DNA from 2 places in the Bacillus nitratireducens genome. Region 2 is predicted to be linked to the other one. Evidence: predicted binding sites of a transcription regulator. Region 2 holds the regulator's gene; the other holds the start of a gene.
The links. The regulator LexA, encoded in region 2, represses DNA repair genes until DNA is damaged. The targets are predictions, from matches to a motif close to CGAACATATGTTCG.
Positions count from the first base shown of each region.

Region 1 (5,674 bases), on a different contig from region 2:
ACATTTATCAATTTATAATTTACATATAATTCATTTGGATGAAAGAGGAAATATAATATTTTTATAAACATGTTGCGCTTCTATCTTATTAATGTTATATTAGCAAAGCGATGAGCTAATTTACGTAAGACGAGAGATATGCTTAAGTGCTAAACACGCGAATGTGGTCGCCTGGTTTCTCGCCGTAAACGCATCAAGACGCCTGCTTTGCAGGCGTCTTTCATTTTATATAAAAGTAAATGATACATGCAGATGAGGGATAAACCCTTGTCTGCATTTTTTATTTTCCCTAGAAATTTAATACTAGTGTTTATATGGATAAAACCCCCATTTCCGGAAAAGCTACAAATGAAAGTATGATTTTGCCTAGAAGAGGTGAACGGAAATGAAATGGATACTAATTGCATTGCAAGCTTTCGTTATGATGTTTTGCTTAGCTTATGGATCCGATGTGAGGGCAGAAGTAGTAGAAAAAGAACCTCAAGTTACAATTTTATTAGAGCGCATGTATGTTGACGGAGAAGTAAGTGAGGAAATACTGACAGAAAAAGTAGCGGATTTAGAAAAGTTTTTGCAGCAATATAAGGAATGGCAACTTGTTGATCGTGATGATGTGCAAATCGTATTACAAAAGAAAGTTGATGATATTTCTCCTTTACTGAAAACGAGCGGGTATTTTGGTGTTTCAGAGGAAGGGATATTACAAATTTTCAAAGGGGTACCGAAAAGTGATAACGCGATCCACTCCTTCTTTCAAATTGATATGAAAAAGCTTGAGAGTTATGAGCGTGCGAAATTGAAACGTGGTATTCGCATAAAATCAAAAGAAGGTTTTGTGAAGACAATCGAAAAAATGAAGCAGTATGCAGTGCAAAATAATAAGAAAAGCAGCTCATGATGAGCTGCTTTTCTTATTTGTTTTTAGCTAAAATTTCTTTTGCAATTTCATCAATTAGCATGTCTTTTCCGATTGGATTGAATGCTTTCGTATTGAAGACTTCATTTGATACTTCGTATACGTGATTGCTTTTTACGGCTTTATTGTCTTTCCAAACGGCACTGTTTTTATAGTCCTCGTACACTTTATCAGCTTCACCGCCGAAGTTTACGATAAACATTTGGTCAGGCTGGAATGCAACAAGACCTTCTAGTGATACTTGTGCCATCGTTTGTTTTAAATCTGTACCTTTTGTTGCTGGAAGCTTTAAATCATTAAAGATGATGTCACCGTATCCAAAGCTACCGTATACACGGAAGTTTTGAGGTGTAACTGCGACGAACATAAAGTTTTCATCTTTTGTTTTTTCTTTAATTTTTTTTGATAAAGAGTCTGCTTTTTTATCGTAATCTGCAATCCATTTGTCAGCTTTCTTCTCTTCGTCAAATAGTTTACCTACTTCTTTAAACTTACCACGCCAGTCTTCTAGATTTGTTTCTAGAACAACTGTCGGTGCCACTTTTTCTAGTTGATCATAAATTTTCAATTGACGATTGTTTAAAATAATTAAGTCTGGTTTTAAAGCTGTAACAGCCTCTAGGTCAACTTTAGGCGCCCAGTACCAGCCGACTGCTTTTACTCCGTCTAGCTTTTCTGTTAAGTGATTTTGGATTTTATCTTTATATGTGTTTGCTGTACCAACAGGCTTATGTCCAAGGATTAATAATTCCTCTGTTGATCCAGATAAGTCAACAATTCTCTTTGGATTAACTGGAATTGTTGCTTCCCCTTTAGCATGTTTTACAACTTTCGTTTTCGGTTGTTCTTTTGCTTTTGACTCTTCTTTTTGAGAAGAACAGCCAACGATAGAAAGAACAACTAGCATAATAGTAAATAAAATAAATAGCTTACGTTTCATCCCGATGTAACCCCTTTAATTAGTATTGATAATCATTATCGACTTCTGTATATTAAGGTGCTTTATCCTTTCTGTCAATGGAAAATAACAGAAGTTTCAAATAGAGAACATTTGTTGGGGCAGTCTCGCTTTTCTATTGTTAAATATGTTAAAATGGAATACATGATTTGAGAGGGAGAGATTGTATTTTGTTTGAATATGTTACAGGTTACGTGGAGTATGTAGGACCGGAATATGTCGTAATTGACCATAATGGAATTGGTTATCAAATTTTCACACCAAATCCGTATGTATTTCAAAGAAGTAAGCAAGAAATCCGTGTCTATACATATCATTATGTGAGAGAAGATATTATGGCACTTTACGGGTTTAAAACACGTGAAGAGCGTTTATTATTTACAAAGTTGTTAGGTGTGTCTGGCATTGGGCCAAAAGGAGCTCTTGCAATTTTAGCTTCTGGTCAAACCGGACAGGTCGTTCAAGCGATTGAACATGAAGATGAGAAGTTCTTAGTGAAGTTCCCGGGCGTTGGAAAGAAAACAGCGCGCCAAATGATTTTAGATTTAAAAGGAAAACTAGCAGATGTCGTGCCAGATGCATTTGTTGATCTGTTCTCGGATGTCGAAAGTTTTGATCAGAAGAAGGGTTCATCAGTGGAACTTGACGAAGCACTGGAAGCATTGCGTGCACTTGGTTATGCAGAACGAGAAGTTTCTCGCGTTGTACCAGAGTTATTAAAAGAATCATTAACGACGGATCAATATATTAAAAAGGCACTTAGTCTTTTACTAAACGGTAAGAGGTGAGTATAATGGACGAACGTCTCCTTTCAGGGGAATCTGGATACGAAGATGCGGATTTAGAGTATTCATTACGGCCACAGACGCTCCGTCAGTATATTGGCCAAGATAAAGCGAAACATAATTTAGAAGTGTTTATTGAAGCGGCGAAAATGCGTGAAGAAACGTTAGACCACGTACTTTTATATGGCCCACCTGGACTTGGTAAAACGACGCTTGCGAATATTATTGCCAATGAAATGGGTGTTAACATTCGAACGACGTCAGGTCCCGCAATTGAAAGACCAGGAGATTTAGCAGCTGTATTAACAGCGCTTCAGCCTGGAGATGTATTATTTATTGATGAAATTCATCGTTTGCATAGATCTATTGAAGAAGTGCTATACCCGGCGATGGAAGATTTTTGCCTTGATATCGTGATTGGAAAAGGACCATCAGCGCGCTCTGTACGATTAGACTTACCTCCATTTACGCTAGTTGGGGCAACGACGCGTGCAGGTGCATTATCAGCACCACTTCGTGACCGTTTCGGTGTACTTTCACGATTAGAGTATTATACAGTAGATCAGCTTTCTGCGATTGTCGAACGTACAGCAGAAGTGTTTGAAGTTGAAATAGATTCGTTAGCTGCACTAGAAATTGCAAGACGTGCTCGTGGTACACCTCGTATAGCGAATCGTTTATTACGACGTGTACGGGACTTCGCACAAGTTCGCAGCGACGGAACAATTGCAATGGAAATTACACAAATGGCGTTAGAACTACTACAAGTAGATAAATTAGGTCTTGATCATATTGACCATAAATTATTACTTGGTATTATTGAAAAGTTCCGCGGTGGTCCAGTTGGACTAGAAACAGTTTCGGCGACGATTGGGGAAGAATCTCATACGATTGAAGATGTGTATGAGCCATATTTATTACAAATTGGCTTTTTACAACGAACTCCAAGAGGCCGTATTGTAACTCCGCTTGCATATGAACATTTCGGAATGGAGATGCCAAAAGCATGACGGAGATGCCAAAGCTGCTTATTACAGCTGGTATTTTACTCATTGTTGTTGGTCTAGCTTGGAAGTTCATTGGAAGACTTCCAGGCGATATTTTTGTGAAAAAAGGAAACGTTACCTTTTATTTTCCTATCATTACATGTATTGTGTTAAGTATTGTATTATCTTTTATTATGTATATAATAAATCGATTTAAATAAGAAATAGGTGGATATAGTTATGGATATTAATCTGTTTGATTTTCATTTACCAGAAGAACTTATTGCACAAGTCCCATTAGAGGATCGTGAAACATCAAGATTAATGGTGTTAGATCGTGAAACCGGTGATATTGAGCATAAACATTTTACAGACATTCTTTCTTACTTACATGAGGGGGATTGCTTAGTTTTAAATGAAACGAAAGTTATGCCTGCTCGTTTGCATGGTGTGAAGGAAGATACAGGTGCACACATTGAAGTACTTCTTCTAAAACAAGAAGAAGGCGATACGTGGGAAACGCTTGTTAAGCCAGCGAAACGTGTAAAAGAAGGAACCGTGATCTCTTTTGGCGAAGGGAAATTAAAAGCAACTTGCACAGGAACTGCAGATCAAGGTGGACGTCAGCTTGAATTTTCATATGACGGCATCTTCTATGAAATTTTAGATGAACTTGGGGAAATGCCACTTCCTCCATATATTAAAGAGACGCTAGAAGATCGCGATCGCTACCAAACAGTATATGCGAAAGAAATTGGTTCAGCAGCAGCGCCGACTGCGGGACTTCACTTTACAGAAGAGTTACTTGAGAAGTTAAAGCAAAAGGGTGTTCAATTAGCTTTCATTACACTTCACGTAGGGCTTGGAACATTTAGACCAGTTTCTGCAGATACGATTGAAGAGCACCATATGCACGCAGAATATTACCATATGTCTGAAGAGACGGCTGTGTTATTAAATCGTGTGAAAGAGAATGGTGGACGTATTATTACAGTAGGTACGACATCAACTCGTACGTTAGAAACAATTGCGACAGATCATGATGGTAAGCTTTGCGCTGCTTCTGGATGGACAGATATTTTTATGTACCCAGGTTATGAATTTAAAGCAATTGATGGTTTAATTACAAACTTCCATTTGCCAAAATCAACATTAATTATGCTTGTAAGTGCATTTTCAAATAGAGATAATGTACTTCATGCTTACAATGAAGCAGTAAAAGAAAAATATCGTTTCTTTAGTTTCGGTGATGCGATGTTCGTTGCATCTCACTCTAAAATGAGAAACAAATAAAAGGAGTAAATTATGACAGCAATTCGTTATGAATTTATTAAAACTTGTAAACAAACGGGTGCGCGTTTAGGTCGTGTACATACGCCACACGGTTCATTTGATACACCAACATTTATGCCAGTTGGTACACTTGCAACAGTTAAAACGATGTCACCAGAAGAATTAAAGGCAATGGATTCGGGCATTATCTTAAGTAATACGTATCACTTATGGTTACGTCCAGGTCATGAAATTGTACGCGAAGCAGGCGGTTTGCATAAATTTATGAACTGGGATCGTGCAATTTTAACAGATTCTGGTGGTTTCCAAGTATTTAGTTTAAGTGACTTCCGCCGTATCGAAGAGGAAGGTGTTCACTTCCGTAACCACTTAAACGGAGATAAATTATTCTTATCACCAGAAAAAGCGATGGAAATCCAAAATGCATTAGGTTCAGATATCATGATGGCATTTGATGAGTGTCCACCATTCCCAGCTACTTTTGAATATATGAAGAAATCTGTAGAGCGTACAAGCCGCTGGGCAGAGCGTTGCTTAAAAGCACATGAACGTCCACAAGATCAAGGTTTATTCGGTATTGTACAGGGTGGAGAGTTTGAAGAGCTTCGTCGTCAAAGTGCGAAAGATCTTGTTTCAATGGACTTCCCTGGATATGCTATAGGCGGTCTATCTGTTGGTGAACCGAAAGATATTATGAACCGTGTTCTTGAGTTTACAACACCACTTCTTCCGGATA
Region 1 is NZ_JAUMJO010000003.1:454,551-460,224, forward strand. Features, by position in the region: gene Q3V31_RS14290 (BofC C-terminal domain-containing protein) at 386-898, shown strand; gene Q3V31_RS14295 (iron-hydroxamate ABC transporter substrate-binding protein) at 912-1,856, opposite strand; gene ruvA (Holliday junction DNA helicase RuvA) at 2,045-2,662, shown strand; gene ruvB (Holliday junction branch migration DNA helicase RuvB) at 2,668-3,669, shown strand; gene Q3V31_RS14310 (DUF2905 domain-containing protein) at 3,666-3,866, shown strand; gene queA (tRNA preQ1(34) S-adenosylmethionine ribosyltransferase-isomerase QueA) at 3,886-4,938, shown strand; gene tgt (tRNA guanosine(34) transglycosylase Tgt) at 4,951-5,674, shown strand, end outside.
Region 1: the regulator LexA is predicted to act here: its motif matches at 1,961-1,974, upstream of ruvA (Holliday junction DNA helicase RuvA).

Region 2 (5,674 bases):
TATTTTCATTTTGGGTCGGTGGTATTGCTAGTGTAGTGACACCATTTTTCGTTATTATAAAAATATTTATGGGTACGTTTATATGGTTGGATCTTTTCGTTAGTATAACGTTTGTTGGAGTAGGTTTGTTGTTATGTATTGTAGCTTATTATAGTACGAAGTGGTTTAAAAGATTATGTGTACGCTATGTAGTATGGAACTTCAAAATGATAAAAGGGGAGTAGATGATGAAAAAGATATTATTAGTAGCTATCGCTTGTATCATTATTGGAGTAATAGGGATTTCACAAACATATGAAAAAGCAGTAAAAACTGCAGAAAAAGGAGATAAAGAGGACGTAATTAAGAACGAAACGCTAAAAAATGTAGAAGTTAAGTTAGATGCAGGAGATATTGTTGTCCAAAAATCTCCTGATTCCTCTTTTTATGTAAAGCAAACAGGGGACGTAAGTAAACAGGAAATTCGTATTGCTGAAGATGGTGATACATTAAAAGTCATAGGGGAAATAGAAAAAGGTGTTTCATTTGATTTTTCATTTTACAATTTTGGATTTCGAACGCCTACATTGACTATATTAGTACCTGAACGTTCTTATCAAGAGATAAAAGTAAATTCATCCGCTGGACAAATAGAAATAAGTAATGTGAAAAGTGACCGCGTAAGTGTTGAAACACTCGCAGGAGAAGTGGATTTGAAACATGTAACAGCTAAGAGTGTGGAGGGATCTACAAAAGCTGGTGAGGTGAGCTTTAAAAAAGTAATAGGGAAAGTAACAGCAAAAACGGCTAGCGGAGATGTATATATTATGGATCATGATCCAAAATATGATGTAGAGGCAAGTTCAACTGCTGGAGATGTAGATATTACTTTGTTGGAAAAACCACAAGATGCAGTTATAACGGGGCAAAGTGCTGCTGGAGACGTGACAATTTTTAATGAAGAAAATCAAAATATAACAATTGGTAATGGGAGTAAAAAAATTAGCGGTAAAACAGCTGCTGGAGATGTTACTATTGAAACGCGTTAATAATTAAGGTAATGCATTCTTTTGAGTAAACGGAAATCTATCAAAATATAAAAAGAAGATAATCCCCTATATAAATAAGGGGATTATCTTCTTTTTATATTTTTAATGTAAATCACGATATACGCCGATTACTTTTCCGATAACTGACACTTGTTTTAAAATGATAGGTTCTAGTGAAGAGTTTTCCGGTTGTAGACGGAAATGATCTTTTTCTTTATAGAAACGTTTAACAGTTGCTTCGTTATCTTCTGTTAAAGCAACTACAATTTCACCGTTGTATGCAGACTGTTGTTGGCGAACTACAACTAAATCTCCATCAAAAATACCAGCGTCAATCATGCTATCTCCAGAAATGCGTAACATAAACACTTGATCTGCTCCAGCAACGATACTAGCTGGAAGTGGGAAGTGATCTTCTACACTTTCGACTGCTGTAATCGGTAAACCGGCAGTAACTTTTCCGACGATTGGAACTTGAATAACAGATTGTGTTTCTGTTTCCATTCGGTTGTCACCTAAAATTTCAATTGCGCGTGGTTTTGTTGGATCGCGTCGAATATATCCTTTTTCTTCTAGTCGTGATAAATGTCCGTGCACTGTAGAACTAGAAGCGAGGCCGACTGCTTGACCGATTTCACGTACGGAAGGTGGATATCCTTTTTCTTGTACTTTTAGCTTAATAAAGTCGAGAATGTCTTGCTGGCGTTTCGTTAACTTTTCCATGTTTTCTAACACCTCGTTTTCTTTCATTTTTCTTATTAATAAGTATAACATGCGAAAAAACATTCTACAAACATAAGTTCGAACAAAAGGAAGATTTATGATACACTAGAGGGAAAATAAAGCGAGAAAGAAGGGTTCAAAATGAATGCAATTGTTTATGCGCGTGTCAGTACAACAAAAGAAGCACAAGAAACATCATTATTGCGTCAAAAGGATGAATTATTGCATTTAGCTGAGCGCTATCAAATGAATGTGACAAAGGTGATTGAGGAGCAGGCTAGTGGCTATACAATTGAACGTGATGGCATATTAGAAGTATTAGATACAATTCGAGATGAACAAGTTGATGTACTTCTAATACAAGATGAAACGCGTCTTGGTAGAGGGAATGCGAAGATTGCATTAATGCATTGTTTACATAAAGAAGGAATAAAAGTATATACACATACGCATAATGGTGAATTACAACTTTCAGATTCTGACTCGATGGTATTGGATATCATTGGAATCGTGGAAGAGTATCAAAGGAAGATTCACAATTTGAAAATTAAGCGTGGCATGCAAAGGGCGGTAGAGAAAGGGTTTCGCCCAGAGAATAATTTGAAAAATCGTCATTTAAGTATAGGACGTGAGAAAAAAGAAGTACCAATTGAGGAAATTGTACGTTTACGCCGGAATGAATTAACTTTTGAAGAAATTGCAGCAACACTTCGTGGTTTTGGTCATGATGTTTCAAAAGCAACTGTACATCGAAGATATGTAGAATATACAAAGCAATTGCTTGATAAAGAGGACTAACTATTGTATGATAATAATCAGTTTTGAGTAGAAGGGGGATTCGAGATGCCAAGTCACGAACTCATTGAACGCATTAACTTCTTAGCGAAAAAAGCAAAAGCTGAAGGCTTAACTGAAGAAGAACAACGTGAGCGCCAATCGCTACGTGAACAATATTTAAAAGGATTTCGTCAAAATATGTTAAACGAATTAAAAGGAATTAAAGTCGTTAACGAAGAAGGCACGGATGTTACACCGACGAAATTGAAAGCTTTAAAAAAGCAAGATAATGCAAAATTAAATTAAAAGATGGGCATAGCCCGTCTTTTTTGATATTAATAGAAAGATACGTGAGTAATAGCTTTCCGGTTGTAATGCTACTTCAATCGTTTCAATACATAGTGAGTGGTGAATTTAGACATATCAATTGATATGTCTTTTATTATGTACTTGTTGCGAAGGTAATATGTGAATAAATCGAATTGGTTGACATAGCGTTATTAGAAGCAATGATTGCAAGTAGATTCAAGTAGATTGTATATACAGTAATTCTTTAGGCAGGATAAAATAGATGCGAGGAGAATATGCTTGTGCAATTTGTTTTATGATTAGTAGGAGTGCGTGGTTGAAATTAATGTGCTCTTCATATTTGCGCTAAGCTTAAAATATGGTCTTGTGCATGTGTTACTTTGATGGTAATTATTATTGATTTTATTTCGATTCAAAGGGAGAACACTCTTCTTTATTTTTAGTTAGAGCCTTCTATTCATTTGCCACGCGCAGTAATGAAAGGTTAAATATACATTTTTTATTTTTGGATTTAATGATATTGCATAAAAATACAGATAATTCCCTTTCTTTTTAAAATAAAAACAATAAAAAAGTATGTCATATTGAATGCCCATACATTCCCGGAAACATTGATTTTTTTATAAAATATCAAAAAAACATCAACATATTTGTCGATACATGTTGTATAATCTTGCGTGGGAAGCTATCATATAAATGTATAAAACGTTTACTAACATACGCGAAGGGAAGAATAGCATGTCACATTCAATCGAACAACTTTCTATCAACACGATTCGCACATTATCCATTGATGCGATTGAAAAAGCAAACTCTGGTCACCCAGGAATGCCAATGGGTGCAGCACCAATGGCTTATACATTATGGACTCAATTTATGAAACACAATCCAAATAACCCAACGTGGTTTAACCGCGATCGTTTCGTATTATCTGCAGGTCATGGTTCAATGTTATTATACAGCCTACTTCACCTATCTGGTTATGATGTAACAATGGATGACTTAAAGAACTTCCGTCAATGGGGAAGCAAAACTCCAGGACATCCTGAGTACGGTCATACAGCAGGTGTAGACGCAACTACTGGTCCACTTGGACAAGGTATTGCAACTGCTGTAGGTATGGCAATGGCTGAAAGACATTTAGCGGCTAAATACAACCGTGATGCGTATAATGTAGTAGATCATCATACATACGCTATTTGTGGTGATGGAGATTTAATGGAAGGCGTTTCTGCTGAAGCATCTTCATTAGCTGCTCATTTACAATTAGGTCGTCTTGTTGTACTTTACGATTCAAACGATATTTCATTAGATGGCGATTTAAATCGTTCATTCTCTGAAAGTGTAGAAGATCGTTACAAAGCATACGGCTGGCAAGTAATCCGTGTTGAGGATGGAAACGATATTGAAGCGATCGCAAAAGCAATTGAAGAAGCGAAAGCTGACGAAAAACGCCCAACGCTAATTGAAGTAAGAACGACAATTGGTTTCGGTTCTCCAAACAAATCAGGAAAATCAGCTTCACATGGTTCTCCACTTGGTGTAGACGAAACAAAATTAACGAAAGAAGCATACGCTTGGACTGCTGAACAAGACTTCCATGTAGCAGAAGAAGTATATGACAACTTCCGTAAAACAGTACAAGATGTTGGTGAAACGACGCAAGCTGCGTGGAACACGATGCTCGGTGAATATGCACAAGCATATCCAGAATTAGCAAACGAACTGCAAGCAGCAATGAACGGTCTTCTTCCAGAAGGTTGGGAACAAAGCTTACCAACTTATGAATTAGGATCAAAAGCAGCAACACGTAATTCTTCAGGTGCTGTAATTAATGCAATTGCAGAGTCTGTACCATCATTCTTCGGTGGATCTGCTGACCTTGCTGGTTCTAACAAAACATACATGAATAACGAAAAAGACTTTACAAGAGCTGATTACAGCGGAAAAAACATTTGGTACGGTGTACGTGAATTCGCAATGGGTGCAGCAATGAACGGTATCGCACTTCATGGCGGTTTAAAAACTTACGGTGGTACGTTCTTCGTATTCTCTGACTACTTACGTCCAGCAATTCGTCTTGCAGCATTAATGCAATTGCCTGTAACGTATGTATTCACACATGATAGTATCGCTGTTGGTGAAGATGGTCCAACACATGAGCCGGTTGAACAATTAGCAGCACTTCGTGCAATGCCAAACGTTTCTGTTATTCGTCCAGCAGACGGTAACGAATCAGTTGCAGCTTGGAGATTAGCTCTAGAATCAACAAAAACACCAACTGCATTAGTGTTAACTCGTCAAGATCTTCCAACATTAGAAGGTGCAAAAGACGACACTTATGAAAAAGTAGCAAAAGGTGCATATGTAGTTTCTGCAAGCAAAAAAGAAACTGCTGATGTAATCTTAATTGCAACTGGATCTGAAGTAAGCTTAGCAATTGAAGCGCAAAAAGCTCTAGCAGCAGACGGCGTTGATGCAGCTGTTGTTAGCATGCCATCTATGGATCGCTTTGAAGCTCAAACTGCTGAGTACAAAGAATCTGTACTACCAAAAGCGGTAACGAAACGTTTCGCAATTGAAATGGGTGCTACAATCGGATGGCACCGTTACGTAGGTCTTGATGGAGATGTACTAGGTATCGATACATTCGGTGCTTCTGCTCCTGGTGAGAAGATTATGGAAGAGTATGGATTTACTGTAGAGAACGTTGTTCGTAAAGTAAAAGAAATGCTTTAATGATTTTAGAAAAATCTCTCCAGCATGGGGAGATTTTTCTATGTAGTTGAGTTTTTTCGACAGAAAAAGTTTTTTCTCTCTCCGTAGTCAGACAATCA
Region 2 is NZ_JAUMJO010000002.1:511,523-517,196, forward strand. Features, by position in the region: gene Q3V31_RS08960 (DUF1700 domain-containing protein) at 1-224, shown strand, start outside; gene Q3V31_RS08965 (DUF4097 family beta strand repeat-containing protein) at 228-1,028, shown strand; gene lexA (transcriptional repressor LexA) at 1,131-1,751, opposite strand; gene Q3V31_RS08975 (YneB family resolvase-like protein) at 1,893-2,549, shown strand; gene Q3V31_RS08980 (DUF896 domain-containing protein) at 2,595-2,834, shown strand; gene tkt (transketolase) at 3,576-5,576, shown strand.